DNA from 4 places in the Pseudomonas rhizosphaerae genome. Region 1 is predicted to be linked to each of the others. Evidence: predicted binding sites of a transcription regulator. Region 1 holds the regulator's gene; each other region holds the start of a gene.
What was found. The regulator sigma-54, encoded in region 1, starts transcription at its own class of promoters, with help from an activator protein. The targets are predictions, from matches to a motif close to ANTGGCATNNANNTTGCTNT.
Positions count from the first base shown of each region.

Region 2: LT40_RS02320 (flagellar basal body rod protein FlgF) is a predicted target of sigma-54. The motif match lies at 6,633-6,652, and genes of this name have one in related genera.
Region 3: glnK (P-II family nitrogen regulator) is a predicted target of sigma-54. The motif match lies at 4,129-4,148, and genes of this name have one in related genera.
Region 4: flgB (flagellar basal body rod protein FlgB) is a predicted target of sigma-54. The motif match lies at 6,075-6,094, and genes of this name have one in related genera.

Region 1 is NZ_CP009533.1:826,283-834,226, forward strand. It holds gene LT40_RS03760 (superoxide dismutase) at 1-612, shown strand; gene LT40_RS03765 (ZIP family metal transporter) at 621-1,514, shown strand; gene LT40_RS03770 (HPr family phosphocarrier protein) at 1,587-1,859, opposite strand; gene rapZ (RNase adapter RapZ) at 1,876-2,733, opposite strand; gene ptsN (PTS IIA-like nitrogen regulatory protein PtsN) at 2,736-3,200, opposite strand; gene hpf (ribosome hibernation-promoting factor, HPF/YfiA family) at 3,213-3,521, opposite strand; gene LT40_RS03790 (RNA polymerase factor sigma-54) at 3,600-5,093, opposite strand; gene lptB (LPS export ABC transporter ATP-binding protein) at 5,257-5,982, opposite strand; gene lptA (lipopolysaccharide transport periplasmic protein LptA) at 5,982-6,527, opposite strand; gene lptC (LPS export ABC transporter periplasmic protein LptC) at 6,514-7,086, opposite strand; gene LT40_RS03810 (KdsC family phosphatase) at 7,095-7,631, opposite strand; gene LT40_RS03815 (KpsF/GutQ family sugar-phosphate isomerase) at 7,667-7,944, opposite strand, start outside.
Region 2 is NZ_CP009533.1:518,499-526,442, reverse strand. It holds gene flgK (flagellar hook-associated protein FlgK) at 1-1,895, opposite strand, end outside; gene flgJ (flagellar assembly peptidoglycan hydrolase FlgJ) at 1,907-3,109, opposite strand; gene LT40_RS02335 (flagellar basal body P-ring protein FlgI) at 3,121-4,230, opposite strand; gene flgH (flagellar basal body L-ring protein FlgH) at 4,243-4,938, opposite strand; gene flgG (flagellar basal-body rod protein FlgG) at 5,009-5,794, opposite strand; gene LT40_RS02320 (flagellar basal body rod protein FlgF) at 5,844-6,581, opposite strand; gene flgE (flagellar hook protein FlgE) at 7,014-7,944, opposite strand, start outside.
Region 3 is NZ_CP009533.1:3,764,893-3,772,836, reverse strand. It holds gene xerC (tyrosine recombinase XerC) at 1-449, shown strand, start outside; gene LT40_RS16710 (HAD family hydrolase) at 446-1,141, shown strand; gene sutA (transcriptional regulator SutA) at 1,268-1,591, opposite strand; gene LT40_RS16700 (secondary thiamine-phosphate synthase enzyme YjbQ) at 1,691-2,116, opposite strand; gene LT40_RS16695 (ammonium transporter) at 2,318-3,652, opposite strand; gene glnK (P-II family nitrogen regulator) at 3,693-4,031, opposite strand; gene LT40_RS16685 (accessory factor UbiK family protein) at 4,340-4,600, shown strand; gene LT40_RS16680 (LysR family transcriptional regulator) at 4,689-5,603, shown strand; gene LT40_RS16675 (hypothetical protein) at 5,901-6,128, shown strand; gene LT40_RS16670 (YifB family Mg chelatase-like AAA ATPase) at 6,227-7,720, shown strand.
Region 4 is NZ_CP009533.1:510,386-518,329, forward strand. It holds gene LT40_RS02260 (MFS transporter) at 1-1,297, shown strand, start outside; gene LT40_RS02265 (flagellar brake protein) at 1,334-2,080, opposite strand; gene LT40_RS02270 (flagella synthesis protein FlgN) at 2,326-2,793, opposite strand; gene flgM (flagellar biosynthesis anti-sigma factor FlgM) at 2,843-3,148, opposite strand; gene flgA (flagellar basal body P-ring formation chaperone FlgA) at 3,298-4,050, opposite strand; gene LT40_RS02285 (chemotaxis protein CheV) at 4,109-5,035, shown strand; gene cheR (protein-glutamate O-methyltransferase CheR) at 5,084-5,911, shown strand; gene flgB (flagellar basal body rod protein FlgB) at 6,137-6,544, shown strand; gene flgC (flagellar basal body rod protein FlgC) at 6,548-6,991, shown strand; gene flgD (flagellar hook assembly protein FlgD) at 7,007-7,708, shown strand; gene flgE (flagellar hook protein FlgE) at 7,737-7,944, shown strand, end outside.

The DNA of each region.
Region 1 (7,944 bases):
ATGCCCTATACCCTGCCTGCTCTGTCTTATGCCTACGATGCCCTGGAACCGCACATCGACGCGGCCACCATGGAAATCCATCACACCAAGCACCACCAGACCTACATCACCAACGTCAACGCCGCCATCGAGGGCACCGAATACGCCGATTGGCCGGTGGAAAAACTGGTGGCCTCGGTCAAGCAACTGCCGGAGAACCTGCGTGGCGCCGTCACCAACCACGGTGGCGGGCATGCCAACCACAGCCTGTTCTGGGAAGTCATGTCGCCCAATGGCGGCGGTCAGCCGCAGGGCAGCGTCGCCCAGGCCATCGATACCGAACTGGGTGGGTTCGACTCGTTCAAGGAAGCGTTCACCAAGGCTGCCCTGAGTCGCTTCGGCAGCGGCTGGGCCTGGCTCAGCGTCACACCGGACAAGAAACTGGTCGTGGAGAGCAGTGGCAACCAGGACAGTCCGTTGATGAATGGCAACACGCCCATTCTTGGCCTCGACGTGTGGGAGCACGCCTACTACCTCAAGTACCAGAACCGCCGGCCTGAATACATCAATGCGTTCTACAACGTGGTCGACTGGGCCAACGTCGAGAAGCGCTACCAAGCCGCTGTGAACTGAGCCTCGCCATGGGATCGCAGACCTTTGCGCTGGCCAGTGTTCGCCGCTTTCGTCTGGCACTGGGCACGGTGCTGCTACTGGCGGGCGCGGCTTTGCTGGTGGGCGAGCTGCTGGCCTGGCTCGACCTTGAGCCGCGCATCCTGCGTGCGCTCGAGGGCGGGGCCATCTGCGCCTTGGGCACCGCCCTGGGTGCGGTCCCTGTACTGGTCATCCGCAGCATGCCCGTTGCGGTGGCCGATACGTTGCTGGGGTTCGGCGCCGGCGTGATGCTCGCAGCCACCGCCTTCTCGCTGATCATTCCCGGCTTGGATGCGGCAGCGGCAATCGGCTTTTCACGCTGGGGCGCCGGTGCCCTGATGAGCCTGGGCATCATGTCCGGGGCCTTCTGCCTGTACCTGGTGGATAGGCGAGTCTCCGGCGTTACGCCGGACTACCTGGTGGGCACCGCGCAACAGCCGGTGATCCCGGCACGCATCTGGATCTTCGTGATTGCCATCATCGCTCACAATATCCCGGAGGGCATGGCCATTGGCGTTTCGGCGGGCGGCGGCATGCACGACGCCGACAGCCTGGCGATGGGCATTGCCTTGCAGGACGTGCCCGAAGGACTGGTGATCGCGTTGGTGCTGGCAGGAGCGGGCATGGCGCGCTACAAGGCCTTCCTGATCGGTGCCGCATCCGGGCTGGTGGAGCCGGTGTTCGCGGTACTGTGTGCCTGGCTGGTGCGAATGGGCGAGCTGTTGCTTCCCCTGGGCCTGGCCTTCGCGGCCGGCGCGATGCTGCTGGTCGTGACCCACGAGATCATCCCCGAATCACGCAGCAACGGTCATCACAAGCTGGCAAGCCTGGGCCTGTGTGTCGGTTTCTGCCTGATGATGGTGATGGACACGGCGTTGTCTTGAGTCTGCAACCTTACGGTAGCGGACGGCTCGCTGGCCGCTACCTGGGTTCTGCCTCTGGGCCGTCGCGTGGGCCTACTCGCCTTCGTCGAACTTGTCGTTGATCAACTTGACGATGGCATCCAGAGCGTCCTGATCCTGCTCGCCTTCGGTGTGCAGATGAATGGTGGTGCCTTTGCCGGCAGCCAGCATCATTACACCCATGATGCTCTTCCCATCGACCAGGGCCTCGGGCGTACGGCCCACACGAACCTGGCAGGGAAAGCGTCCCGCCACGCCGACGAATTTTGCTGCGGCACGGGCGTGCAGGCCGAGCTTGTTGATGATTTCTACTTGAAGGGCGGGCATTGCGCGGGGGATCCTTTCAGCTGAGGTCGCGGTGGCGAACCTGGACATTCTTGAGCGACTGCTGCAGCAATCGGCCCAGGCGCTCGGTCAAGTATACCGAGCGATGGTGCCCGCCTGTACACCCAATGGCGATGGTGACATAGGCACGGCTGCTGGCCGCGAAGCGCGGCAGCCATTTGAGCAGGTAGGCAGCGATGTCCTGGTACATCTCTTCGACATCCGGCTGCGCTGCCAGGTATTCGGCGACTGGCGCATCAAGCCCGGACTGCTCGCGCAGTTCGGGTTTCCAGTAGGGGTTGGGCAGACAGCGAACGTCGAATACCAGATCGGCGTCTATCGGCATGCCCCGCTTGAAACCGAACGATTCCACCAGAAAGGCCGTGCCCGGCTCGGGCTTGTTCAACAGCCGGACCTTGATGGCATCGCGCAGCTGGTAGAGGTTCAGGTTGGTGGTGTTGATCTTCAGGTCGGCCAGATCGACGATGGGCCCCAGCAAGTCGCTTTCCACCCGGATGGCTTCGGCCAGCGAGCGATTGCTGTTGCTCAAAGGGTGTCGACGTCGGGTCTCGGAGAAGCGCTTGAGCAGCGTTTCTTCATCGGCATCCAGGTACAGGACATCGCATTGGATGTGCTTGGCACGCATTTCGGCGAGTAGCTGCGGGAAGCGTGACAGATGACTGGGCAGGTTGCGCGCATCGATCGACACGGCCACCTGAGGTTGCGCCAGCTCGGTATGAATCAGCGCACGCTCGGCCAGCTCGGGCAACAGCCCTGCTGGCAGGTTGTCGATGCAATAGAAACCGTTGTCTTCCAGAACATCCAGGGCAGTGCTCTTGCCTGAGCCTGAGCGGCCACTGACGATGATCAAACGCATGGTTAACGACCGTTCTGTTCGTCCAGTACCACTTGGTACAAGGCTTGATTGCTGGGCGCCGAACGCAGTCTCTCGCGTACCTCCTTGCGATCGAGCATGCTGGCGATCTGGCGGAGCAATTCCAGATGGGCATCGGTGGCCGCTTCGGGCACCAGAAGCACGAAGAGCAGGTCGACGGGGGCGCCGTCGATCGCGTCGTAGTCGATTGGGGCACTAAGATGCACGAGGGCACTGACAGGCGCATTGCAGCCCTTGAGCCGGCAATGTGGAATGGCAATGCCATTGCCGAATCCGGTGGAACCGAGTTTTTCACGGGCGATGAGGGCTTCGAACACGGTTTGCGTGTCGAGCGACGGCACTTCGCGACCGATCAGGTTGGCGATCTCTTCGAGTGCTTTCTTCTTGCTGCCGCCCGGCACGTTCACGCAGGAACGGCCGGGGGTCAGGATGGTTTCTAGTCGAATCATGGGTGGGGAGTGTCAGCGAGCAGTCGCGCCTTGCAGCAGACTCTGCTGTTTTTCCTTATGCTTTTTGAGTTGGCGATCCAGCTTGTCGGTAAGCAGGTCGATGGCCGCATACATGTCGTCATGCTCGGCATTGGCAACCACCTCGCCACCGGGTATGCGCAGGGTGGCTTCGATTTTCTGTTTGAGCTTCTCGACCTCCATGATCACCTGAACATTGGTGATCTTGTCGAAGTGGCGTTCGAGACGCTGGAGTTTTTCCCCGATGTAGGTTCGCAGGGGTTCGGTCACATCCAGTTGGTGTCCACTGATGTTGACTTGCATACCGCTTCTCCTTATTGCCATTGCATAAAGAAGCAGGCTTGGGTGCCTGCCACTGGAACGCTGTGGCACATCGCAGGGCTACATCAACCGCTTGCGTTCGCTGGACGGCGCAATCCCTAGGGATTCGCGATACTTGGCGACCGTTCGGCGGGCTACCTGGATGCCTTGTGCCTCCAGTAAACCAGCGATCTTGCTGTCACTCAACGGCTTTTTCTGATTTTCGGCGGCGACCAGTTTCTTGATGATCGCGCGAATCGCCGTGGACGAGCATTCGCCGCCTTCGGAAGTGCTGACGTGGCTTGAGAAAAAGTATTTCAGCTCGTAGATGCCACGGGGGGTGTGCATGTATTTCTGCGTGGTCACCCGCGAAATGGTCGACTCGTGCATGCCCACCGCCTCGGCGATGTCGTGCAGCACCAAGGGCTTCATGGCCTCGTCGCCGTAATCGAGGAAACCGCGCTGATGCTCGACGATCTGCGTGGCCACCTTCATCAAGGTCTCGTTGCGGCTCTGCAAGCTCTTGATGAACCAGCGCGCCTCCTGCAGCTGGTTGCGCATGAAGGTGTTGTCGGCGCTGGTGTCGGCGCGTCGCACGAAGCCTGCGTATTGCGCATTGACTCGCAGGCGCGGGACCGACTCCTGATTGAGCTCGACCAGCCAGCGATCGTTGTCCTTGCGCACGATGACGTCGGGCACGACGTATTCCGGTTCGCTGGATTCGATCTGCGAGCCGGGCCGCGGATTCAGGCTCTGTACCAGCTCGATGACCTGGCGCAGTTCGTCTTCCTTGAGCTTCATGCGGCGCATCAACTGGCTGTAGTCGCGCGACCCCAGCAGGTCGATGTAATCGCTCACCAAGCGCTGCGCCTCGGCCAGCCAGCGGGTCTTGGGCGGTAGCTGGCGCAGTTGCAGCATCAGGCATTCGCTCAGGTTGCGCGCGCCGATGCCGGCCGGCTCGAACTGCTGGATGCGATGAAGCACCGCTTCGATTTCGTCCAGCTCGATGTCAAGCTCGGGGTCGAACGATTCGCAGATTTCCTGCAACGTCTCGTCCAGGTAGCCCTGATTGTTGATGCAATCGATGATGGTCACGGCGATCAGGCGGTCGGTGTCGGACATGGGCGCCAGGTTCAGCTGCCACAACAGGTGGGTTTGCAGGCTTTCGCCGACCGATGTGCGGGTGGTGAAGTCCCACTCCTCGTCATCGTTGCTCGGCAGGCTGCTGGCGCTGGTCTGGTAGACGTCTTCCCACGCCGTGTCGACGGGCAGTTCGCTGGGGATGCGCTCGTTCCAATCGCCTTCCTCGAGGTTGTCCACCGTCGGCGCAGACTCCTGAAAGCTCGGTTCCTGGATTTCCTGGGTCGGCTTTTGCTCGATGTTGTCGGCCAGCGGGTCACTGTTGTCGAAGTCGTCGCCTTCTTCCTGGCGTTCGAGCATGGGATTGGATTCCAGCGCTTCCTGAATTTCCTGTTGGAGGTCCAGGGTCGATAGCTGGAGAAGGCGGATGGCCTGTTGCAACTGCGGTGTCATCGTCAGTTGCTGGCCCATACGTAGGACGAGCGATGGTTTCATGGCAGGAACTTAACACCTTGGTCGCCGGCGCGAAGCGCCTTCTACTACGGGTACCGAGGTACCCGGCTTATGTCGTAAGCAAATTATATGCCTGAAACCTGAGTGTTTGCCTAGGGCGCCATGAAAATTAATGCCCGCAGGAGGGCGATGGCGCCCTCGGGCCTTACAAGCGAAACTCGTGGCCCAGGTAGACTTCGCGTACCAGATCGTTGGCCAGGATGGTCTGGGCATCGCCTTCGGCAATCAGCTGGCCGTCGTTCACGATGTAGGCCGTTTCGCAGATATCCAGGGTCTCACGGACGTTGTGGTCGGTGATCAATACGCCGATGCCCTTGGTCTTGAGGTGGTGGATGATCTGCTTGATGTCGCCGACCGAAATCGGATCGACACCGGCGAAGGGTTCGTCGAGCAGGATGAACTTGGGTGCGGTGGCCAGCGCCCGAGCGATCTCCACACGACGACGCTCGCCGCCCGAAAGGCTCATGCCCAGGTTGTCGCGAATGTGCGTGATGTGGAATTCCTGCAGCAGGCCTTCGAGCTCTGCCAGTCGCGCCGTGGCATCGAGTTCCTTGCGGGTCTCGAGGATGGCCATGATGTTGTCGGCCACCGAGAGCTTGCGGAAAATCGAGGCCTCCTGCGGCAGGTAACCGATACCCGAGCGGGCGCGGCCATGCATGGGCTGGTGGCTGACGTCCAGGTCGTCGATGAGCACACGGCCCTGGTCGGCCTGGACCAGGCCGACGATCATGTAGAAACAGGTGGTCTTGCCGGCACCGTTGGGGCCCAGCAGGCCGACGATCTGCCCGCTCTCGATGGACAGGCTGACGTCACGAACGACTTGTCGGCTCTTGTAGCTCTTGGCCAGATGCTGCGCTTTCAGGACTGCCATTACTGGGCCTTCTGCGGTGCGTCGGATTTCTTCTTGGGCTGGATCACCATGTCGATGCGCGGACGCGGCGTGGTGACCTTGCTGCCCGTGGCACGGCCGGCGTTGACCACCTGGCGCACCGTGTCGTAGACGATCTTCTCGCCTTCGGACGTGTTGCCGTCGTTGATAACCTTGGCCTTATCGATCAGCACGATGCGGTTCTGCGCCGCGAAATACTGGATGGTCATGCCGTAGGCCTGCACGATGGGCTTGTCTGCAGCCGGCTTCTGCTCGTAGTAGGCCAGGTTGCCGACGGCGGTGAACACGTCCACGTCGCCCGTGGCATTGCGGGTGATGGTCACGGTGTTGCCGGTGATCTTCATCGACCCTTGGGTAATGATCACATTGCCCTTGTAGGTCGCCACGCCCTGTTTGTCGTCGAGCTGGGCATCGTCGGACTGGATATGAATGGGCTGATCGCGGTCAGTGGGCAGTGCCCAGGCGCTCGCGCTTCCCAGTGCTGCGCTCAGGCTGAGCAAAAAGGGGAGGGTTTTAACGAGCCTCATACTGTCCTCTTACGTTGGACAGCAAGTTGATCTTGCTGTCATTCAGATACGCTTTCATGCCCTTGGCCGTCGACACGCCACCGGCGCCGTCGATTCTAACGTCTTGGTCGGTCTGCGCATATTGCTTCTGTGGGAAAACGGTCATGCGCGAGCTGGTGATCACCGTGGCACGACTCTTCTGGTCGGTCCGTGCCACGCGCACGGAGTCGATGAGTTCCACTTCGCTGCCGTCGGGATTGACCTCGCCGCGCTCGCTGGTCACGTGCCACGGGTAGACGGTGCCGCGGTAGAGCTGCATGTCCGGCTTGGTCAGCAGGGTCACCTCGGACGTCTTGACGTGTTCGACCTTGTCGGCGGTCATGTCGTACTGCACGCCACCGTCTGGCAGGTACTGCCGGGCCCGCGCGTTGATAGCGTAGTAATCGATCTGGCTTTCGTCGACAGCCGCCGTGGGCTGCTCGAGGAAGCGCTCAGGGCTGATATCCCAGTAGCCGATGGCGGCGAACAGCAGCCCCAGCACACCCAGGATCACGATATTGCGGATTTTCTTGTTCAGCATGTCAGGCCCTACAGGTACGCGGCGCGGGCCGCTTCGAGATTGCCTTGGGCATCGAGGATCAGTTCGCAGAACTCGCGCGCCGCACCAAAGCCTCCATTGGCCTGGGTCACGCCGTCGGCATGCTGGCGGACGAAGGCATTGGCGTTGGCCACCGCCATGCCCAGGCCAACGCGGCGAATCACCGGCAGGTCGGGCAAGTCGTCGCCCAGGTAGGCGACTTGTTCATAGCTCAGGTCCAGTTCGGCGAGCAGGCCGTCGAGTACCACCAGCTTGTCCTCGCGGCCCTGGAACAGGTGTGCGATGCCCAGGTTTCGGGCCCGTCGCTCCACCACCGGGCTGCTGCGACCGGTGATGATCGCGGTGGTCACGCCGCTGTTGATGAGCATCTTGATGCCTTGGCCATCCAGCGTACTGAAGCTCTTGAACTCGCTGCCGTCTTCGTGGAAGTACAGGCGGCCGTCGGTCAGTACGCCGTCGACATCGAATACGGCCAGCTTGATAGCCTTGCCCCGTTGCAAGAGGTCGTTGCTGCCTGTCTGGTTCATAGAGGCTGCCTCGGTCATTACGCCATTCTCGCTCATTACATGACTCCCGCGCGCAGCAGGTCGCCAAGGTTGAAGGCGCCTACCGGACAGTCTTGATCGTCGACCACGATCAGTGAGTTGATCTTGTTGTCTTCCATGATCTTCAGCGCCTCGGCGGCCAGCATGTCGGCGCGGGCAGTCTTGCCGTGGGAGGTCATGACGTCCTCGATTCGAGTGCTGTGGACATCGATGGTGCGATCCAATGTGCGCCGCAGATCGCCGTCGGTGAAGATCCCGGCGAGGCGGCCATCGGCTTCGAGGATGGCCGTCATGC
Region 2 (7,944 bases), 310 kb from region 1:
TGGGTCAGGACGGCACCGGTGGCTTTGGTGTCGACCGTGGCCTGGCTGGCCTTGGCGCCGACCCGCTCCACCAGCGAAGCGTAGGCACTGGTGAAGCTCATGCCGGGGTTGCCTGCCGTGGCGCCGACGGTGGCCTTGGTCTGCAGCGCCAGCAGTTGCGTGGCGTTGCGGTTGTCGGATTTGCCGTCGGCGTTGAACGACACGGTGTAGCTGTCGTTGACGGCCGGGGTGCCGCCCACGGTGGTTTCGAATTTGAAGGTCAGCTGCTTGCCGTCGGCGCCGTTGACGGGCTGGCCATCGGCACCCACCACCGGCACGGTCAGGCTGAGGTTGTTGCTCTGGCCGGGCACGATGGTGCCGCTGCCGATACTGGTGCCGGCAGCGTTGTACAGGCTGTAGCCCTGCGCGCCGTCGGTGGTCTTGCCGAACACCAGCTTGACCGGCGACGAGGTTTCGATGCCGCTCTGCAACTGGCTCAGGGCCGTGCCGCTGTAGATGTCCAGCTTGCTGCTCAGCACCGGCTGGGTGAAGGTGCCGGTGCCGGAGTTGCCGACTGTCGCGGTGCCCGTGAGCGGCGCGGCGAAGGCCAGCTTGTTCGAGTCGGTGAGCGTGGTGGTGATGGCGCTTGCACCGCTACGGGTTGGCGTGACGACGAAGCTGTCGCCGGTCGCGACCTTGCCGTTCAGGCCCAGGGTGACCCCGTCGACTACTGGCGCAGGGGTCGTGCCCAGGTCGAAGTTGCCCATCGAGGTGCCGTCCGAACGGGTCACGCTGTAGGCACTGGCGCTGCTGAACTTGACGTTGTAGTCATAGATGGTCAGCTTGCTGGAATCGGCCACGCTCACGCTGAGGTTGCCCGACCCTGCGCTGTTGCTGGACGCCGCCAGGCTGCGGTTGGCAACGGCGGTCGCGCTGTTGATGCTGGAAAACACCGAGGAGCCGAAATCACCGTTGAGGTCGATACCCCTGCCCAACTGGCTGTTCAGGGTGTCGGTCACGACAATGGCAGTGCGCCCCAGCTCGTTGATTGCCGGGTTCAGGGCGTCGCTGCGAAAACGCAGCAGGCCGCCGATCTCGCCGCCGGTGGTCACCGAGGTCACGTCGGTGCTGTAGCCCTGGTACTGGATGCTCAAACCGTACTGGCTCTTGTCGGCCACGCCGGGTGTTGCCACCAGCGAGTTCGCCGAGCCGCCGGTGACCAGTGACTGGCCCGAGCCCAGGTAGACGTCGTAGTTGCCGTCGCGCTGTTGCACGGTCACGCCGACCAGCTCGTTGAGCTGGCGGACGTTTTCGTTGCGCGCATCGAGCAGGCTGTTGGGCGTGGCACCGGTGCCCGACATCGCGGTGATCTGCTTGTTGAGCTCGGCGATGTTGCCACTGAGCTTGTTGACCTGCCCGGTCAAGGTGGTCAGCGACGCATTGATGCTGTCGTTCTGCTGGCTGAACTGCGCCGAAATCGAATTGAAGCGATTGCTCAGGGTTTGCGCCTGGGTCAGCAGCAGTTGCCGCGACGACGTATCGCTGGGGTTGGCGGCGGCGGTCTGCACGGCGGAGAAGAAGCTGCTGAGCACTGCGCTGATGCCAGTGCTGCCGTCCGACAGCAGTTTGTCGATGCTGTTGATCTGGGCGCTGTACGCGCTCGCGTCGTTGCTCAGTGCAGTGCTGGTCTGCAACTGGGTATCCATGTAGCTGCTGTAGATACGGCGCACGTCGGAAATCGTGGTGCCGGTGCCCAGGTAGCCCACGCCGATATTCTGCAAGCCACTGGCAGTGTTCACCACGGACTGCCGCGAATAGCCGGCGGTCGCGACGTTGGCGATGTTGTTACCGGTGGTCGCCAGGGATGCCTGGCTGGACGCCAGACCGGACAGCCCAATGGAGATCAGATTCGACATGGGTTCAAGCCTTATAGATTCGTGGTAGCGCTGGTGCTGCTGCGAGCGTAGGTCTCATAGCCTTGCATCTGCTTGGCGATCGAGGAGATCTTGCTGGCGTAGTTCGGGTCGGTGGCGTAGCCGGCCTTCTGCAGTTCCTTGACGAATTGTTCGGGGTTGTCCGCGGCCTTGACCACGCCCTGGTAGCGGTCGTTGTTCTGCAACAGGCTGACCAGGTCGTGGAAGCTGTCTTCATAGGAGCCGTACGAGCGGAAATCGGCGGTTTCCTTGACCATCTGCCCATTACGGAATTCGCTGGTGATCGCGCGGGCGTTCTCGCCCTTCCAGTTGCCGGTGGCCTTGATGCCGAACAGGTTGTGACTGCTGCTGCCGTCGTCTGCGCGCATGATCGATTTGCCCCAACCGGTTTCCAGCGCCGCCTGGGCGACCAGCACCTTGGGGTCGACACCGATGCGCGCAGCGGCTTTTTCGGCCATGGGCAGCATGGTCGCGATGAATTCGTCGGACGAGCCAAAGGCACGCTTGGCCGGGGCCAGGGGCGGCTGGGCGACACTTTTCGCCAGGCTGCTGCCCTCGACCGCCGCACCGCTGCGCACGGCATTGGCAATGCTGTTGGCCGGTGCACTGGCCGGGACGTTGATGAGGTTCTTGCTGCCCGTGGCAGCGCCTGCCTCGGTGGCCGCCGATGGCACGATGCCGGCCACCAGACGATCGGCCAGCTTGCTTGGCAACGACAGACGACGCTGGTTGAGCAGGGCGATGTCGTTATGTGCCGGGGTGCCTGCGGCCTTGGCATCGGCCGAAGCGTCGCGGGTGGCACCCAGGGGCTTGTTGAGGCTGTTGTCGGCATGGGCGAACGGGTTCGCGCCGGCACGGGCCACGCCCTTGGTCTTGGACAGCTGGCGCATGAGCACGTCCTGCAGGCCAATGCCGCCACCTTCCTTGGACAAGGTCACGGACAGCTGCTGGTCGTACATGGACTGGTACTGCTTGGTGGTTTCGGTGTTCAGCGGATTGTCCTTGGCCAACACGTCATTCGCCGAACGCATGGACTTGAGCATTTCACCGAGGAACAGCGACTCGAATTCCTGGGCCACCTTGCGCAGGTTGGCCTCGCTGTCGCGATCCCCGACTTTCAACGAGCTCAGGCGATTGAGGTCTGTGTAAGCCCCTGAATCCCGTGTTCCCGATACTCCGCCATTCGGCATTTCCATCAGCTGTTACCTCAAATCACGATCAGGTCGGCCTGCAACGCGCCGGCCTGTTTCAGGGCTTCGAGAATGGCCATCAAGTCACCGGGCGCAGCTCCCACCTGGTTGACCGCGCGGACGATCTCGTCGAGCGTGGTGCCAGGGCCAAACTTGAACATCGGTTTGGCTTCCTGCTGGGCGCTGACCCGCGAACGTGGCACCACCGCCGTTTCGCCACCGGACAAGGGCCCAGGCTGGCTGACGATCGGATCTTCGGTGATGGTGACCGTCAGGCTGCCGTGGGTCACTGCCGCGGGCGATACCTTGACGTTCTGGCCGATCACGATGGTGCCGGTGCGCGAATTGATGATCACCTTGGCCACCGCCTGCCCTACGTCGACATCGAGGTTCTCGAGAATCGACAGGTAGTCCACGCGCTGGCTGGGGTCGACCGGTGCAGTGACGCGTACCGAGCCCCCGTCAATAGCCTGTGCAACTCCCGGGCCAAGTAGCTCGTTGATCTTGTCGACGATGTGCTTGGCGGTCGTGAAGTCCGAGCGGTTGAGGTTCAGCGTCAGGCTGTTGCCCTGGTTGAAGCCACTGGGCACGGCGCGCTCGACGCTGGCACCGCCAGGAATCCGTCCTGCCGACGGCACATTGACGGTGATTTTCGACCCGTCGCGGCCTTCGGCGTCAAAACCACCGACGACCAGGTTGCCCTGGGCGATGGCGTAGACGTTGCCGTCGATACCCTTGAGCGGGGTCATCAGCAGGCTGCCGCCGCGCAGGCTCTTCGAGTTGCCGATGGACGACACGGTAATGTCGATCACCTGCCCTGGTTTGGCGAACGCTGGCAGGTCGGCATGGATCGACACTGCGGCGACGTTCTTGAGCTGTACGTTGCCCGAGCCCGGCGGCACCTTGATGCCGAACTGCGACAGCATGTTGTTGAAGGTCTGCAGGGTGAACGGGGTCTGGGTGGTCTGGTCGCCGGTGCCATTGAGGCCCACGACCAGGCCGTAGCCGATCAACTGGTTGGTGCGCACGCCGGAAATGCTGGCGATGTCCTTGAGGCGCTCGGCCTGAACGCCGAACGCGGCGGACAACAGCAGTGCAGCGGCGATCAGGTGTTTGAAGTTGAGCATGGACGGACGCACTCAGAAAGGGAACAGGGGGCTGGCGAAGAACCGGTCGAACCAACCCGGCTGACTGGCCTCGGCAAACGAACCGGTGCCCGAATAGGTGATGCGCGCATCGGCCACCCGGGTCGAGGACACGGTGTTGTCGGTGGCGATGTCATCGGCCCGGACCAGACCGGAGATGCGCACCAGCTCTTCGCCGGTGTTGAGCGTCATCCATTTCTCGCCGCGGACCGAGATGATGCCGTTGGGCAGCACGTCGGCCACGGTGACCGTGACCGAGCCGGTCAGGCTGTTGTTCTGCGCCGCCGCAGCCGTACCGTTGGTGGCCCGCGTGCCGCTGTAGCCTGCGTTGAGGCTCAGGTCGCCGCTGCCCAGCGGGTTGTTGGTGTTCACCCCCGCACCGAACAGCGAGGTCAGGCCCAGGCTGTTGTTGCTGTCCTTGCCGACCTTGGAGTTGGCGCTCTTGCTGGCCGAGGTGCGTTCGTTGAGGGTGATGGTGATGATATCGCCCACGCGGAACGCCTTGCGGTCGCTGTACAGGTTCTGCTCGAAGCCGGCCTGGTAGATCGAGCCGTTGTTGGCGGCGGCAGGCATCGGCGTGCGCGGCAGCACCGGGGCATAGTACGGGTCGTTGGGCTTGGCCGGTGGCGCGACGCAACCGGTCAGCAAGGCCATTCCACTCAGGGCAAGAACAATCGAGACACGACGCATGACACAGACCTCACGGTGTAGCCGGCGCGCGCGGCGCCCAGGTAGCTTGGGGGTTACGGACGGACCAGGGTTACAGGTTCTGGGTCAGGTTCTGCAGCATCTGGTCGGCGGTGGAAATCACCTTGGAGTTCATCTCGTAGGCACGCTGGGTGGTGATCATGTTGACCAGCTCTTCCACGGTGCTCACGTTGGAGTTCTCCAGGGTGTTCTGCAGCACGGTACCGGCGCCGTTCAAGCCGGGCGTCGCCACCTGCGGTGCACCGCTGGAAGCGGTTTCCAGGAACAGGTTGCCACCGATGGCCTGCAGGCCGGCCGGGTTGATGAAGTCGGCGGTCTGCAGGTTGCCGATCACCTGCGAGGCAGCGTTGCCGGCGGTGGTGATGGAGACGGTGCCATCGGTGCCCACGGTGAAGGTCTGCGCCTCGTTGGGAACGACGATGGCAGGCTCCAGGGCCAAACCCTGGGCGGTGACGATCTGGCCGTCGGAGTTCAGGTGGAAGGTGCCGTCGCGGGTGTACGAAACGGTACCGTCAGGCTGCATGACCTGGAAGAAACCGCGGCCGTTGATGGCCATGTCCAGCGGTTGGTCGGTGGTCTGCAGGCTGCCGGCGGTGAAGTTCTTCTGGGTGCCGACGATGCGCACACCGGTACCGACCTGCAGGCCCGAGGGCAGCTCGCTGTCCTGGGTCGACTGGGCGCCGGGCTGACGCTTGATCTGATAGAGCAGGTCCTGGAATTCGGCGCGATCACGCTTGAAACCGGTGGTCGATACGTTCGCCAGGTTGTTGGAAATGGTGGTCAGGTTGGTGTCCTGAGCCTGGAGGCCGGTCTTGCTGACCCAAAGTGCTGGAAGCATGTGTCTTCTCCTGAGGCGCCTGGTTTACGGCGCGATCGCTACGCTGGAATTAGATTTGCAAGACCCGGGCCATGGCCTCGTCGCCTTCTTTGGCGGTGCTCATCATCTTGATGTGCAGTTCGAACTGCTTGGAAAGCGCCAGCACCGAGGTCATTTCCTCGACCGCGTTGACGTTGCTCGCCTCCAGGAAACCGGACTCGACGCGAACCGCGGCGTCGGCAGGGGCCGGCTGGCCATTGGACGTGTGGATCAAGCCATCCAGGCCCTTGGTCAGGGTTTTCACGTCCGGATTGACCAGCTTGATGCGGTCGACCTGGGCCATGACGTTGGGGGCCTGCCCCAGACCACGAATGCTGATGGTGCCGTCCATGCCGATCTCGATTTTTTCGTCCGGCGGAACGGCGATCGGACCACCGTTGCCCATGACCGGCAAACCATTGCCGGCGCGCAGCACGCCGAGCGCATCGACGTTCATGCTGGCGGTGCGCACGTAGGCTTCGCCGCCGTCGGGGGTCTGCACGGCGATGAAACCGTTGCCGCCCACCGCGACGTCCAGATCCCGGCCGGTTTCCTGCAACGCACCGCCGCTGAAATCGGTTGCCGGACGTTCGGTCAGGGCATAGGCCCGCGAAGGAAAGGTGTCGCCGAACACCGGCATCGAACGCGCCTGCTCCAGGTCACGCTTGAAACCGGTGGTCGAAATGTTGGCCAGGTTGTTGGCATGGGCCTTCTGTGCCAGCGCGTTCTGGCTGGCACCGGTCATTGCCACGTAGAGCATCTTGTCCACAGGTCTCTCCATCGACGGGCGAATGCCGTCTACTGCTGTACTGAGAGAGGTAGAGCAATATGCGGGCCAACTTCCGATGGATGCCTGCAGCCCTTCTAGGACGGGGCCTGCAGCGGTTCGCCAAGAAAGGATTGAAAGCTTGACGCCGAAAAGTCGGCGCGGCATTGCCGCTAGCGGCAATAGGAGAATGGATTTACGTCGCGCCGCCAGGACGAGCCCTGGCGGCTAAACGTTCAGCGCCGACAACCGGCGCTGGCAAACGGCCCGGCGAAGCGGCGGTAATGCGGCCCGGGGTCGACCTGACTGCACAGGTACCGACCGGTCTCAAGGCTCTGGTATTTGTACCAGGGCGCCGGCGCGGCAACGGCCATCGCGCAGGTTGCCGCAAAGGCCAGGGCCGTCCACACACACCGCATCACTGCCCTGCCTTCATTACGTCATCTGGATGATGGTCTGCATCACGGTGCTTTCGGTGGAGATGGTCTTGGCGTTTGCCTGGTAGTTGCTCTGCGCCTTGATCAAGTTCACCAGCTCGGCTGTCAGGTCGACGTTGGAGTCTTCCAGTGCCTGGGATTGCAGGTTGCCCATGACGCCCGTGTCAGGCGTGCCGATCACGGCGGTACCCGAGGCGAACGACTCTTTCCAGTTGGTACCGCCGTTGGGCGCCAGGCCCTGCATGTTGGCGAAGCTGGCCATGGCGACCTGACCGATGACCTTGTTCTGGCCGTTGGTGAAGTTGGCGAACATGTTGCCGGTGCCGTCTACCGACAGACCGGTCAACTCGCCGGTCGCGTAGCCGTCCTGGGTCTTGGCCGAAGTGGCGGAAGCCGCGTTGTATTGTGTGGTTGCCAGCATGTTCAGCGTCACGCCACCGGCGTTGGCCGTCGCTTGGTTCGCAGTCCATGTGCCGTCGGCGCCTTTAGCGGCGGGCACCCAGTCGGACAAGTTGAAGCTCTTGTCTGCATTGATGCCGAGGCCGCCGGCGATCACGCCTTGAGCAGGCATGATGAGGCTACCGTCGGACCCGAAATCCAGCTTGTTGACCAATGGAGTGGTCAAGGAAGGATCGGCTGGATTGCGCCCGTCGATAGTGGTGCGCATGGTCCAGCTGTTGGCGGCGTCCTTGACGAAGTACTGGTTCATCTGGTGCGCATTGCCCAGGCTGTCGTACACGTCGGTGTTGAAGGTGTAGTTGTAGCTGCTGACGTTGCTCGGATCGAATGGCGTGATGGTCGGCGGCTGAGCGCTGGAGTTCAGGTTGACGGTTTCGGCGATCTTCGTAGTCGCCTTGGGCTGCAGGTTCGAGGAATCGATCTTCAGGTTGGTCAACACGCCGGTCTGCACCACGCCGTCTTGGGCGTTA
Region 3 (7,944 bases), 1.8 Mb from region 1:
TGACCAGCCTCGACATTGGGCAGCTCGATCTCGCCGATGGACTGGTACAGGTGCATGGCAAGGGCAGCAAGACGCGCGTGCTGCCCGTGGGGCGCAAGGCCCGTGCGGCACTGGAGCAGTGGCTGGCCATGCGCTCGATGAGCAACCCCATCGACGACGCCGTGTTCGTCAGCCAGCAGGGCCGCAGGCTCGGGCCGCGCGCCATCCAGGTCCGGGTCAAGGCCGCCGGCGAGCGCGAACTGGGGCAGAACCTGCATCCGCACATGTTGCGTCATTCGTTCGCCAGCCACTTGCTGGAGTCGTCCCAGGACCTGCGCGCCGTGCAGGAGATGCTCGGTCACGCCGACATCGCCACTACGCAGATCTACACGCATCTGGACTTTCAGCACCTGGCCAGTGTCTATGACAGTGCCCATCCACGGGCCAAACGCAAAGGCGCCGACTCATGAGCATCAAGCTGATCACCTTCGACCTCGACGACACCCTGTGGCACACCGCCCCGGTGATCGTCAGCGCCGAGGCCATCCTGCGCGAGTGGCTCGCCGACCAGGCGCCGAAACTGGGGCCGGTTCCCGTCGAGCATCTGTTCCAGATCCGCCAACGCCTTGTCGACGCCGACCCATCGCTCACGCATCGTATCAGCGCCTTGCGCCGGCGCGTACTGCTGCACGCGATGCTGGAGGCAGGCTATGCCGAGGGTGAGGCAACGTCATTGGCCGATAAGGCTTTCGAGGTGTTTCTGCACGCGCGGCACCAGGTGGAGATATTCCCGGAGGCCCAACCGGCTTTGGAAATTCTCTGTCAGCGCTACACCCTGGGCGTGGTCACCAACGGCAACGCCGATGTGCGTCGGCTGGGCCTGGCCGACTTCTTCACCTTTGCGCTGTGCGCCGAGGACCTGGGTATCGGCAAGCCGGATCCGCAGCCCTTCCTGGAGGCCATGCGCCTGGGTGGCGCGGCTGCCCATGAATCGGTGCACATCGGCGATCACCCCAGCGATGACATCGCCGGCGCTCAGAAAGCCGGCATGAAAGCTATCTGGTACAACCCGCAGGGCAAGCCATGGGCCGCCGAAGGCAAACCCGACGCCGAAGTGGCCAGCCTCGCCGAACTCCCTGCGTTGCTGCCCCAACTAGCCTAGCTGTAGGAGCGGAGCGGGCGGCGAGCCCGCTGCCCGCGAAGAGGTCCTGACTGCCTACCCCATACCCACAAAAAAGCCCGCAGCGACCGCGGGCTTTTTCGTCAGTGCGCCAAGCGCAGCAAACCGTCAGATAGGACGGCTGCCGTACTTGTTGTCCGGCTTCTTGGGTGGATCGGCCACCACATTGGGCTCGACTTCCTGCACCTTGCCACCGCGCGACAGGAACTCTTCCATCGCCCGGGCCAGCGCATCGCGCTCTTTGTTCTTGGCTTCGATACTCGGCAATTCGTCCACCGACACCGCTGCCTTGGCCTTGCCCTTGGCAGCCGGCGCGGGCGTGTCGCCGCCTTCGTCATCGGCCACGTCTTCGGCAGCCGCTTCGAGGGTTTCCTCGGTATCGTCTTCTTCGCCTACTTCGAGGTCGTCGTTTTCCAGATCATCGTCGCTCATGTTCTACCTCATGACTTGCGAAAGCAGATTATTTATAGCCCAGCTTTACCTTATGTCGACGGTAGCCGGAAAAAATTCACATCCACTGATAACCAGCGGTCAAGCGTCCTCGCCATACAGCGTGGCAAGGACCCGACGCGCGCCGCCATGATCGCGATGCTCGCCCAGATAAATACCTTGCCAGGTACCCGTCGCCAGCCTTCCCGCGGTGACCGGGACAGTCACCTGGCAGCCCAGCAAGCTGGCCTTGAAGTGCGCTGGCAGATCGTCGGCGCCTTCGTCGTTGTGTTCGAAACCCTCCGTGCCCTGTGGCACCAGACGGTTGAAGAAACGCTCGAAGTCCCGGCGAACGGCCGGATCGGCGTTTTCGTTGACGGTCAACGACGCCGAGGTGTGTTGCAGCCACAAGTGCAGCAGGCCCGTGCGGCATTCGCGCAGGCGCGGCAGTTGCGCGAGCAACTCGTCAGTCACCAGATGAAACCCGCGAGGCCTGGCTCGCAAGGTGATGAGGGTCTGCTGCCACATACCGTTCTCGTCCGTTCGGGGCGCATTCTAGCGCGCTCTGGGAAAAAGCAAAGAGCCTGTTCGCGACTGTTTTGCAGTGAGCCGCCGTCCTCGATCGCTACGGCAAAGGGCGGTCCGTGCGGCAAACCCGCAGGGACTGAAGCAGATGACAAATCGCAGGCAAAAAAATGCCCGGCAAGCCGGGCATTTTTTTCCGAACGGTTACAAGTTGTAGCCGCGCTCGTTGTGTTGCGCGAGGTCAAGGCCCACGGCCTCTTCTTCCTCGTTGACCCGCAGACCCATTACCGCATCCAGCACCTTGAGGATGACGTAGGTCACGATACCGGTGTAGACCACGGTGAAGCCAACGCCCTTGAGCTGGATCCAGACCTGCGCGCCGATGTCTTCGACGGTGCCGAAACCACCCAGTGCGGGCGCGGCGAACACGCCGGTCAGGATCGCGCCGACGATACCGCCGACACCGTGCACACCGAAGGCGTCCAGGGAGTCGTCGTAGCCCATCTTGCGCTTGAGCGTAGTGGCGCAGAGGAAGCAGATGACACCGGATACCAGGCCGATGGCCAGTGCGCCCATCGGGCCGACCGTACCGGCCGCCGGAGTGATGGCGACCAGACCAGCCACCACGCCCGAAGCGATGCCCAGGGCGCTGGGTTTGCCGTGGGTCAGCCACTCGGCGAACATCCAGCCCAGTGCAGCGGCGGCGGTAGCGATCTGGGTCACCAGCATCGCCATGCCGGCCGTGCCGTTGGCTGCGGCCGCGGAACCGGCGTTGAAGCCGAACCAGCCGATCCACAGCATGGCCGCGCCGATCAGGGTGTAGCCCAGGTTATGCGGCGCCATCGGGGTGGTTGGGTAGCCCTTGCGCTTGCCCAGCACGATGCAGGCAACCAGACCGGCGATACCGGCGTTGATGTGCACCACGGTGCCACCGGCGAAGTCCAGCACGCCCCAGTCCCACATCAGGCCGCCGTTGCCGGACCAGACCATGTGCGCGATCGGTGCATAGACCAGGGTGAACCAGATGGCCATGAAGATCAGCATCGCGGAGAACTTCATGCGCTCGGCGAAAGCACCGACGATCAGCGCCGGGGTGATGATGGCGAAGGTCATCTGGAAGGTGATGAACACCGCTTCAGGGAACAGCGCCGCAGGGCCGGTGATGCTGCTCGGGGTGACGCCGCTGAGGAACGCCTTGGACAGGCCGCCGACGAAGGAATTGAAGTTGACGACGCCTTGTTCCATGCCGGTCGTGTCGAAGGCCAGGCTGTAGCCGTAGACCATCCACAGGATGCTGATCAGACCGGTGATTGCAAAACACTGCATCATCACCGACAACACGTTCTTGGAGCGCACCATGCCGCCGTAGAACAACGCCAGGCCAGGAATGGTCATGAACAGCACGAGTGCGGTCGAGGTCAACATCCAGGCGGTATCGCCGGAGTTGAGAACAGGGGCTGCCGCCTCGTCCGCCAAGGCAAGGCCAGGCATTGCGAGGGACAACAGGGCTCCTAGCCCTGCGAATTGACGCAGAGTCATATTGTTTACTCCTGGGGCGTTGGGTTGTGTCGGCTTTTTTTTAGATTGCGTCGGTATCGGTTTCGCCGGTACGGATGCGAATCGCCTGTTCCAGATTGACCACGAAAATCTTGCCGTCGCCGATCTTGCCGGTGTTGGCGGCCTTGGTGATGGCTTCGATGACGCGATCCAGATCCTTGTCGTCGATGGCCACGTCGATCTTGACCTTGGGCAGGAAGTCGACCACGTATTCCGCACCGCGATACAGCTCGGTGTGGCCTTTCTGCCGACCGAAACCCTTGACTTCGGTAACCGTGATGCCCTGCACGCCGATTTCCGACAACGACTCGCGAACGTCGTCCAGCTTGAATGGCTTGATGATGGCAGTGACTAGCTTCATGAAACTTCTCCCGAATTGGTGGACTTGCCCCAGGAAAACAAACCCGGATCAAGTCTAAGCGCAGCGCCTGGCTTTGTAACGCGTCGTCACTTGGCTCTAAGCAGAAAGCTTGCCATGTCGCGTAAACAGCGTGATTTCACAGCCGGGCCCGGTTTTTGTGCAGCTGCGTCGCCGGGTAACGCCTACCGGCGCACAACAAGGGTGCAGCCACCCGCACTGCCGTGCGCGAAAACCGTGCGCCGCCCGCCAGCTTTGCAGTACAAGGCTGCGTGATACACTGCACGTCACTTCGCCTCAGGATATTTCCCATGCTCGCGCCCAAAGCTTTCCTCGACGCCCTGAGCGACCATGCCTCACGCCTGTTCAGCGGCGACACCGCGCAGCCGCGCGCCGAGCTGGAAAACCAGTTCAAGGCGTTGCTGCAATCCGGTTTCAGTAAGCTCGACCTGGTCAGCCGCGAAGAATTCGATAGCCAGATGCTCGTCCTTGCACGCACCCGTGCACGTTTGGAGAGCCTGGAGGCCAAAGTCGCCGAGATGGAAGCCAAGGCGACGCCAAAGGTCGAGTAACGTCGGTGGTGCACGTCGTCGGGTGTTCGACTGCACCGCTTTGCATCACCCCCTCGGTATCGCCATTGAACAGCAGGGACGTGCTTCGATGAACCGCAACGAACTGCGCAAGGCCGATATCAACCTGATGGTAGTGTTCGAAGCGCTCATGCTCGAGCGTAACGTCACCCGCGTCGCGGAAAAGCTGTTCCTGGGCCAGCCCACGGTCAGCTCGGCACTGAACCGGCTGCGTGCCCTGTTCAACGACCCCTTGTTCATCCGCATCGGCCATCGCATGGAGCCCACCGCGCGCGCCGAGGAAATCATCCGGCACCTTTCGCCCGCGCTGGACGCCATGTCCGTCGCGCTGAGCCTGACCCACGATTTCGACCCGACCGTGAGCACCATGACCTTCCGCATCGGTTTGTCAGACGACGTCGAGTTCGGCCTGCTGCCGCAAGTGCTGCGCGCGTTGCGCACCGAAGCGCCAAAAGTGGTGATCGTGGTGCAGCACGTGGATTACTGGCGCATCCCCGACCTGCTCGCCTCCGGCGACATCACCGTGGGCATCAGCCAGACCCGCGGCCTGCCGGCCAACGCCAAGCGCAAACTGCTGCGCCGCATGCGCCCGCGCGTGCTGCGCGCCGACAAATCCGCCACACCTTTAACCCTGGACGAATACTGCTCGCGCCCCCACGTGCTGGTATCGCCCACCGCACACACAAGCGGCATTGCGGACGAGTGGCTGCATGAGATAGGCCGCACCCGCCAGGTGGTGCTCTCGGTGCCCCAGTTCAGCTCCCTCCCCGCTCTGCTCGCCGGCACCGACCTGCTCGCGGGCCTGCCCGACTACGCCGCAACCGCCATGGCCGCGCATGGCAATCTGTTCGACGAACCGTTGCCGTTCGATGCGCCCACCCTGGACCTGTCGATGGTGTGGTTGAGCATCACCGATACGGACCCGGCGGAGCGGTGGTTGCGGTCGCGGTTGGAGGCGTTCATGGGGGATCGGGGTGGGTTGTAGCCCAGCCTACGACTCGGCACGCATAAGGATCGATCATCGCTGCTCGTTAGTACCATCGACTTCGGCCCAAGCGTACGTCATGTCACCGCACCAGACCTTGTTGGGGGATGCCACGCTGAACTCTCGATCAAGTACGTTCAGGATATCAGGTCGCTCTACGGTGACATTCCTGTAGGCATGGGCCCAAAAATAGTGAAGGCGGGCCATTTCCGGTTAAGATTTTCTGAGCGATTGGCGCATATTTTAAAAAAATCTTGGCTGCGTTAAGAAAATCTGGCCAAAGGCAGGGGGCGGAAAATGGGAAATCTGGTGGGTTACGCCCATTTGATCGAGGCGATGGGCCTGAAGGCTATCGGGGTAAAGAAGCCTGCACTCGTTCAACCCGTCACCCGTATTGAGCGGATCAATGGCGCACTTGCAGTGCCACAGGCGGTTGCACCGGAGGCTGGGGATTTTCTCGCCCACATCATCTTTGCCCTCAAACATGAGGGCGTGAACCCGTCTATTTTGGCGCAGTGTCCGTAGCACCGTGAATCATTTCCCCACTGGCATACCTGCCCTCTTCTACTACCCTCGCACCACCACCGCAGGAAGCGGTTCATCTCTCAACGCATGGAGCACGCATGTCTCTCGCTATCGTTCACAGCCGGGCCCAGGTGGGTGTGGGTGCGCCTGCGGTCACGGTCGAGGCGCATCTGGCCAATGGGCTGCCGGCGCTGACCCTGGTGGGGTTGCCGGAGGCATCGGTCAAGGAGAGCAAGGATCGGGTGCGCAGTGCCATCCTCAATTCGGGGCTGGAGTTTCCGGCGCGGCGGATCACGTTGAACCTGGCGCCGGCGGATCTGCCGAAAGACGGCGGGCGGTTCGATCTGGCCATTGCGCTGGGTATCCTGGCGGGCAGCGGGCAGATTCCGGCGATCACGCTGGATAACGTAGAGTGCCTGGGCGAGCTGGCGCTTTCGGGCGCCGTTCGGCCGGTGCAGGGTGTGTTGCCCGCTGCCCTTGCCGCTCGCGATGCAGGACGCACGCTGATCGTGCCCAGGGATAACGCCGAAGAGGCGGCGCTGGCCTCGAACCTGACAGTGATTGCCGCGGATGATCTGATGCAGCTGGTCAGTCACTTCAACGGGCGCAACCCGATCAGCCCCTTCAATGCCAATGGGCTGCTGCTGGTGAGCAAGCCTTATCCGGACTTGAGCGAAGTACAGGGTCAGGTCGCGGCCAAGCGCGCGTTGCTGGTGGCCGCCGCTGGCGCGCACAACCTGCTGTTCAGTGGCCCACCGGGAACCGGCAAGACCTTGCTCGCCAGTCGATTGCCCGGATTGCTGCCGCCGCTGGACGAGCGCGAAGCGCTGGAAGTGGCAGCCATTCAGTCGGTGGCCAGCCATGTGCCGCTGAAGAATTGGCCGCAGCGGCCCTTTCGGCATCCCCATCATTCGGCATCGGGTGCGGCGCTGGTGGGCGGGGGAAGTCGGCCGCAGCCAGGGGAAATCACCCTGGCGCACCATGGCGTGCTGTTTCTCGATGAATTGCCGGAGTTCGACAGGAAGGTGCTGGAGGTCTTGCGCGAACCCTTGGAGAGCGGCGAGATCGTGATTGCGCGGGCGCGGGACAAGATTCGTTTTCCTGCGCGGTTTCAACTGGTGGCGGCGATGAACCCGTGCCCCTGTGGGTATCTGGGAGACCCTAGTGGCAAATGCCAATGCGGCAGCGATCAGATCCAGCGCTACCGCAACAAGCTGTCCGGGCCGTTGCTGGATCGGATCGATCTGCATCTCACGGTGGCGCGGGAGGCGACGGCCCTGAGCCATGAGCCACAGGCGGGTGAAAACACAGCCAGTGCTGCCACCAAGGTGGCCGAGGCGCGTGAATTGCAGAATCGACGTCAGGGTTGTGCCAATGCGTTTCTGGATCTGCCGGGGTTGCGCGAGCATTGCAGGTTGTCGGGCGAGGACGAGCGCTGGTTGGAAACCGCGTGCGAGCGATTGACGCTGTCGCTGCGGGCGGCGCATCGATTGTTGAAGGTGGCTCGCACTTTGGCGGATCTTGAGCAGGCGAAAGATATCGAGCGGGCGCATGTTGCGGAAGCGTTGCAATATCGGCCTTCGGCACAGTGAGCGGTGACGGGGATGTGCAGTGGAGCCAGAAGCAGGATTGCGTTTCAGCAGGCCAATCGGGGATACCGCCGACGCGGCTTGCACCGCTGCTACAGGGGATCGGGCATTCACGCATCACCGCGTCGGCCATGGATGCGGTGTTCGTGCATCACCGCGTCGGTCATGGATGCGGTGTTCGTGGCTCACCACGCCGGTGGAGAATTGCGATACCCCTGTAGCAGCGG
Region 4 (7,944 bases), 320 kb from region 1:
CCAAATCTGGAAAAACTTTCGAGCCCTGTATTTCGCCTCACTGATGATGCTGATCGGCTCCGGTCTGTTGAGCACCTACCTGGCCCTGCGCCTGTCGGCCGAGCAGGTCGACAGCCTGTGGGTCGGCGCCCTGATGGCCGCCAACTATTTCGGTCTGGCGCTGGGCGGCAAGATCGGTCACCGACTGATCGCGCGTGTCGGCCATATCCGCGCCTATGCCACCTGCGCCGGTATCGTTGGCGCCGCCGTGCTGGGCCATGGCCTGGTGAACTACCTGCCTGCCTGGCTGTTCCTGCGGGTCATCGTCGGCCTGGGCATGATGTGCCAGTACATGGTGATCGAAAGCTGGCTCAACGAGCAGGCCGACACCAAGCAGCGCGGGGCGGTGTTCAGCGGCTACATGATCGCCTCCTACCTGGGCCTGGTGCTGGGCCAGCTGATTCTGGTGGTGCACCCGCAACTGGGCCTGGAACTGCTCATGCTGGTCGCGCTGTGCTTCGCCCTGTGCCTGGTGCCGGTGGCCCTGACCCGACGGATTCACCCGGCGCCCATGCACCCGGCGCCCATGGAGCCGCGCTTCTTCATCAGCCGCGTGCCGCAGTCGCTGAGCACCGTGCTGGGCTCGGGCCTGATCGTCGGCTCGTTTTACGGCCTGGCACCCCTGTATGCCTCGCAGCAAGGGCTGAGCACCGAGCAGGTGGGTTTGTTCATGGGCTCGTGCATCTTTGCCGGTCTGCTGGTGCAGTGGCCATTGGGTTGGTTGTCGGACCGCTACGACCGTGCCCTGCTGATCCGCTGTGTGGCCGTCGGTATCGCCATCGCCGCACTGCCCCTGGCGTTGATTCCGGCCGTGCCGCTGGAAGTGCTGTTCGCCGCCGGCTTCCTGGTGTCGTTGCTGCAGTTCTCGCTGTACCCACTGGCCGTGGCGTTTTCCAACGACCACGTCGAAGCCGATCGACGTGTCTCATTGACCGCCATGCTGCTGGTGACCTATGGGGTGGGTGCCTGTATCGGGCCACTGGTGGCAGGGGTGTTGATGAAGCAGTTCGGCAGCCAGATGCTGTATGCCTTTTTCAGTTTCTTCGCCGTGGTGCTGGTGTGGCGAATCCGGCCCAAGGCGGTCACCAACCTGCATGTGGTCGACGATGCGCCGTTGCATCACGTGGCGATGCCGGCGGCCAACTCGCCACTTGCGGCTGCCCTGGACCCTCGTGTGGACGAGCACATGGTGCAGGAACAGATGCAGAACACCGAGCCAGCCGAGCCCGCCGAGGAAGAGCCGGCCAAGGCCGTCTAGAGAACTGCCAGGCCGCGCGTGGCGCGCGGCCTGTGGTCAGAAATCGTCTCTGTCGAAGCGCTGTGCGTCGCGTTGCAACTGATGCACGAAGCGTTCGATCTGGCGCTGCACCAAGCCGGGAATGTTGTGGAAACGCACGCCCACGAACGTGGTGTCGATGCGTTCCTCGAAATGCAGATGGCGCAACTCGACCGGCGTGGTCATGGCGCCGAAGGGCAGGGCGGCGGCGAAGCGCTCGTAGATCTGACCCAGTTGCAGGCGCTCGCTGATGTCGCCCTCGAAACGCAGCTTGCAACCATGAGCCGAGATGTCCAGCAGCTTGCCGACCAGGGTGTTCTTCAGCCGGGAGCCGGCGATTTCCACGTCCACCAGTTGCGACAGCTTGAGCGCAGCGCGGAAGGCGTTGCGCCGCTGGTGGTAGACCACCTGGCCTGGCAGCGCGCCCACGTAGCATCGACCGCATTCTTTCTGGGTGATGGTCCAGGCGCCCTGGCTTTCCCACGCCACGCGCACACCGTCATGAAAGCCTTCTACCTTGAACGGCTCGCCCGCCTCCAGGTACTTCTCGCCTTCACGGGGGATCATTTCATCGAGAACGATGCGCAGGTTGTCCCGGTCCACTTCCACCAGAAAACTCTGACAGCGCAAGGTGCGTTCGTGGAAGGTGATGATCAGGGGGTCATGGGCTTCCTGGAGCATGCGCAGGTTGCCCGCGACTTCCAGCGGCGTGGCCAGCACTTTGGGCGGTTGCGGAGCGTCTTCCACGTTCGATGCGTTTGACACGTTCTTGTCTACTCCGGGAAGCGCCGACTGCGCAGGTGCGGCATTCTGCCAGCTCGTTGAGAAGGTTTAAAGATGGCTGGCGCGCATTGCGTTTTTGCCACTGGCACCGCATTTGCCGCCGACGCGGCTCGCGCCGCTGCTACAGGGACCACGATCACTGTAGATACTCTGACACCGTGATTGTGGCTGGTGTACCAGGAACCCTGTAGCAGCGGCGCGAGCCGCGTCCGGCAGCAACGCACCACTCAAGCCTGGCTCAGGGCACGATACGTGGCCATTTTCGAGGTCGACCCACGGCTGTTGTAGAGCGACGGCGGCTCGGCGCCGGTGATGATGCGGATCTGGTTGGCAGTGGCCACCTGCTGACGCACGATACCCTGGCCAACCTGCGCATTGATCGCCTGGCACTGCGACAGCAACTGGCTCAACGAATCGCCACGTTCCAACAACGCATCGCCCAGGTGCGACTGACGTGCCAGCGCCTGCAACCCTTCGCGATCGGCTGACAAACCAAGCTGCACGAGCAGTTGGCTGCGCCGGCGTCCATTCTGTTCGAGCAACACGATCAACGACTGCTTCTGCGCCAGAATCGTTTCCAGAAGCTCCATGTCGCGGCTCTGCAAGGCCAGCGACTCGTCGCGCAGCAACTCGAGCAGTTGCCCTGCGTACGGGAGGTCTTCTTCAATCAGCTGCAACAGCGTTTGATCGTGCATGGTAAGCCCTGGCGTTGACGCGTCCAGAAGCCCCGGCGCCTAGACTGGACTAGCGCTGGGCTTCGAAGTTGAGCATTTTGCTGGCAACGCGCTCGCTGTCGACTTTATAGCTACCCTCGGCGATGGCCTGTTTGAGCTCGGCGACGCGGGCGCTGTTGACAGTGGGCTGATCGCTCAGCTTGTCGGTGATTTTCTGCATTTGCTGGGCCTGATCGCTCAAAGTGACCGGTTCCCCGCTCTTCACGGCTGGCGTGCTGGGCACGGTCGTGTCGGCGGCCACTTCCTTGGCAGTGCCGGTACGTGATGCACCCTGCACTGAAGGCGAGCTTCCTACTCGGTTGAAGTCGATAACCATTGTTGTGAACCCCTGGGTATTTGGACGCTTGCCTTGTTTTCGGCCAAATCCCGATTAACTTTAGGCGCAATTTCGCAAATGCCCGATGCGGCGGCGACGGGCGCGTATAGCCCCCTAGTGTAGGAAAACTCCTGTTCGCCGACCAGCTTTTACATCGCCACTTCCACCTGTCCGGGGCCGGTGATCCGCGCCTTGACCACGCGTTTGGAGTTCAGGTTGCGCACGCGGATCTGCTCGCTCATCCCACCCTGGGCCAGCGCCTCGCCCGGCATGCGCACCGCCAGGGTGCCGCTGCGGGCGATGATCACCACCTGGTCACCCTTGAGCACGAGGGCTTGCTGCTCCAGGAATACCGGCGTCAGCACCTGGTCGATAACCGTCGGTCGGATCAGCTTCATGCCCACGGCCTCGTCGACCGAGACCAGGAAGCCTTGACCCATGGCACCGATGTCGCGCTCGCGCAGCGCCACGTCGGCTTCGGTCAGCACGCTGTCACGCTTGAGCGGCCGGGTGGTGGTTACTACCTCGCGGAACAGCCGGACCTGCGCCGGAACGAATACCGTCCATGGCGCGCCGCCCTCGCAGCGCACGCGCACGGTGACCCGGCCCAGGGGTTGCGCCGGGCTTTCCAGGGTCGCCGACAGCTGCCGGTCGCACCCCGGCATGCGCAGCCGTGGGTCGAGGTTGTTCACTTCGATCTCGTAACGGCCCTGGATTTGCGAGGTCGCCAGATAATCTTCAACGGTGAACTCAAGAAAACCCTGGGTGACACCGATAAGCTGTTCGGGCAATGTGACATTGTCGGCGCGCGCCGCACTGCCGAGCACCGCGCCACCCACCGTGGCAATGGCCCAGAATAAATACGCAGCGATGTGTCGAGAAACTGTCGTTTTTGCGTTCATGCAGTGCTAATAGCAAGGCCCGTGCCGATTTCGAGCGGGTCGCAAGAGGAGTTTGGGCATGGCGGGTGTAATGGATTCGGTGAACCAGCGCACACAGCTGGTTGGGCAGAATCGCCTCGAGCTGTTGTTGTTTCGCCTCAATGGCAAGCAGCTCTACGGGATCAATGTCTTCAAGGTCAGGGAGGTGCTGCAATGCCCCAAACTGACGGTATTGCCTAAGTCCAACCCGGTGGTTCGCGGCGTGGCCAACATTCGCGGCGCCACCATCCCGATCCTCGATCTGGACATGGCCACGGGGTCCGTGGGCCTTGCGGCGTCCACCGACACCTTTGTCATCATCACCGAGTACAACACCAAGATTCAGGGCTTCCTGGTGCATTCGGTGGAGCGTATCGTCAACATGAACTGGGAAGAGATCCATCCGCCACCCAAGGGCACCGGCCGCGATCACTACCTGACTGCCGTCACCCGCGTGGACAACCAGCTGGTCGAGATCATCGACGTCGAGAAGATTCTCGCCGAAGTGGCGCCGACTTCCGAAGCGATCTCGGTCGGCGTGGTCGACGAAGAGACCCACAGCAAGGCCGTGTCCCTGCGCGTGTTGACCGTCGACGACTCATCGGTGGCGCGCAAGCAGGTGACCCGCTGCCTGCAAACGGTCGGGGTGGAGGTGGTGGCCCTGAACGACGGTCGTCAGGCGCTGGAGTACCTGCGCAAGATGGTCGACGAGGGCAAGCGTCCGGAAGAGGAATTCCTGATGCTGATTTCCGACATCGAGATGCCGGAGATGGACGGCTACACATTGACCGCCGAGATCCGCAGCGACCCGCGCATGCAGAAGTTGCACATCATCCTGCATACTTCGCTGTCCGGGGTGTTCAACCAGGCCATGGTGAAGAAGGTCGGCGCCGATGATTTCCTGGCCAAGTTCCGTCCCGACGATCTGGCGGCGCGCGTCGTCGATCGCATCAAGGCAGCAGTATGAATGCCGGGCGCCAGCGCCCGGCCTACCGAACCAGCAAGAGGCGGCACCGTGTCTACGGGTAATTTGGATTTTGATCAATTCCGGGTCTTCCTGGAAAAAGCCTGTGGCATTCTCTTGGGCGACAACAAGCAGTACCTGGTTGCCAGCCGCCTGAACAAGCTGATGGAGCAGCAAGGCATCAAGTCCCTGGGCGAGCTGGTGCAGCGTATCCAGACCCAACCGCGCAGCGGTCTGCGCGAACAGGTGGTGGACGCCATGACCACCAACGAAACGCTGTGGTTTCGCGACACCTACCCGTTCGAAGTGATGAAAAACAAGGTCCTGCCCGAGAGCATAAAGGCCAGCCCCGGCGCGCGCCTGCGCATCTGGTCGGCGGCCTGCTCGTCGGGCCAGGAACCTTATTCGCTGTCGATGACCATCGACGAATTCGAGCGCAGTAATCTGGGCCAGTTGAAGTCGGGCGTGCAGATCGTTGCCACCGACCTGTCCGGCAGCATGCTGACCAACTGCAAGAGCGGGGAGTACGACAGCCTGGCGATCGGCCGGGGCCTTTCCCAGGAGCGCCTGCAGCGCTACTTCGATCCCAAGGGACCGGGACGCTGGGCAGTCAAGGCACCGATCCGCAGCCGTGTCGAGTTTCGTGCGTTCAACCTGCTCGACAGCTACGCGGCGCTTGGCAAGTTCGACATCGTGTTTTGTCGCAACGTGTTGATCTACTTCTCCGCGCAGGTGAAGAAAGACATCCTTACCCGCATCCATGGCACCCTCAAGCCCGGTGGTTACCTGTTTCTGGGCGCTTCCGAAGCCCTGAACGGCTTGCCCGAGCTCTATCAGATGGTGCAGTGCAGCCCCGGCATCATCTATCAGGCCAAGTGATGTCGTGCCTGACATGACATGACGGACCATCGCAACGCCGGGCGGCAATTTTTCTGACGCCAGCGTTGCCGCTTTTCCCCCTCAGCGGAAAATTCTTGCCGCTTTTCTGGCATCTCTCGTCGCCCGAGTCGCCTGTAACCCGCACGGGGCGGGCATTTCGAGACTTGGCACAGTCATTGCTATCTATCTTGCACGAACCATCTGGTCTGCCGCATAGGTACCAACATGAGCATCAGTTTCGATAAAGCGCTGGGCATTCACGAGCAAGCCTTGGGGTTTCGCGCCAAGCGCGCCGAAGTGCTGGCCAACAACATCGCCAACGCCGACACACCCAACTACAAGGCTCGTGACCTGGACTTCGCCTCGGTGCTGGCAGCCCAGAACGAGCAGAACGGCAAAGGCGCCTTCGGCCTGCAGACCACCAGCAGCAAGCACATCGCCGCCCAGGGTTTCAGCTCGGGCGACGAGACCTTGCAGTACCGTATCTCCACCCAGCCGTCACTGGACCAGAACACCGTCGACGCGCAGATCGAGCAATCGAACTACGCCGAGAACTCGGTGAACTTCCAGGCCAGTTTCACCCTGCTCAACAGCAAGTTCAAAGGGCTGGTATCGGCCCTTCGCGGAGAGTAAGCCATGTCCCTTGCCAGTGTCTTCAACATCGCCGGTAGCGGCATGAGCGCGCAGACCACGCGCCTGAACACCGTGGCGAGCAACATCGCCAACGCCGAGACTGTGTCGTCCAGCATCGACCAGACCTACCGCGCGCGCCACCCGGTGTTCGCCACCATGCTCCAGGGCCAGCAGAACGGCGACAGCGGTTCGCTGTTCAGCGACCAGGATTCGGCAGGGCAGGGCGTGCAGGTCACCGGCGTGGTCGAGGACCAGAGCAACCTCGAGGCGCGCTACGAGCCCAACCATCCGGCGGCGAACAAGGACGGCTACGTCTACTACCCGAACGTCAACGTGGTCGAGGAAATGGCCGATATGATCTCGGCCAGCCGTTCCTTCCAGACCAACGCCGAATTGATGAACACCGCAAAGACCATGATGCAGAAGGTGCTGACCCTGGGTCAGTGATAGAGGCGAGCGCAGATGACGACTACCAGCAGTACTACCGGCGTGAGCTCCTCGGTCCTGGACTCATTGCAGAAAACCACCAGCAGCACCAACAGCTCGACCGGCACCGCCGGCAGTGCCTTGGGCAAGGACGCGTTCCTGCAGTTGCTGGTGACCCAGATGCAGAACCAGAACCCGCTCGATCCCCAGGACAACGGCGAGTTCGTCGCCCAGCTCGCGCAGTTCAGCAGCCTGGAAAGCATGCAGAGCCTGAATTCGTCGGTGAGCACCATCGCCAACAACTACCAATCGTCCCAGGCGCTGCAAGCCTCGTCCCTGGTCGGCCGTTCGGTCATTGCCCAGACCGACACCGCCGTGGTCGACCCCACCAAGGGCCTGACCGGTTCCGTAGCCCTGACCTCGTCCAGCAGCAACACCACGGTCGGCGTCTATAACGCCAAGGGCGACCTGGTGCGCAGCATCGACCTGGGCAGCCAGTCGGCCGGCAACGCCAGCTTCACCTGGGATGGCAAGGACAGCAACGGCGCAGTTGCCGCTGCCGGCACCTATACCTTCAAGGCCGCGGCCACCGTCGACGGTACCGCCACGGCCATGAGCACCTACCTGCCTGCCACGGTGAACAGCGTCACGATGGGCACCAATGGCGGTGAACTGACCCTCAACCTCGCTGGACTGGGTGGCATCGCGCTGTCGAAAGTCCAAACCATCGGAATTTGAGCCGCTTCGTTCGGCGCAGGAGTACAGCATGACTTTCAATATCGGCTTGAGCGGTCTTTCGGCAGCCAACAAGGCGCTTAACGTGACCGGCAACAACATTGCCAACGTTGCAACCACCGGCTTCAAATCTTCCCGCGCGGAATTCGCCGACCAGTACGCCGCGTCGATCCGCGCCACGGCCGGCAAGACCAGCGTGGGCAGCGGTGTGACCACCGCCGCCGTGTCCCAGCAGTTCA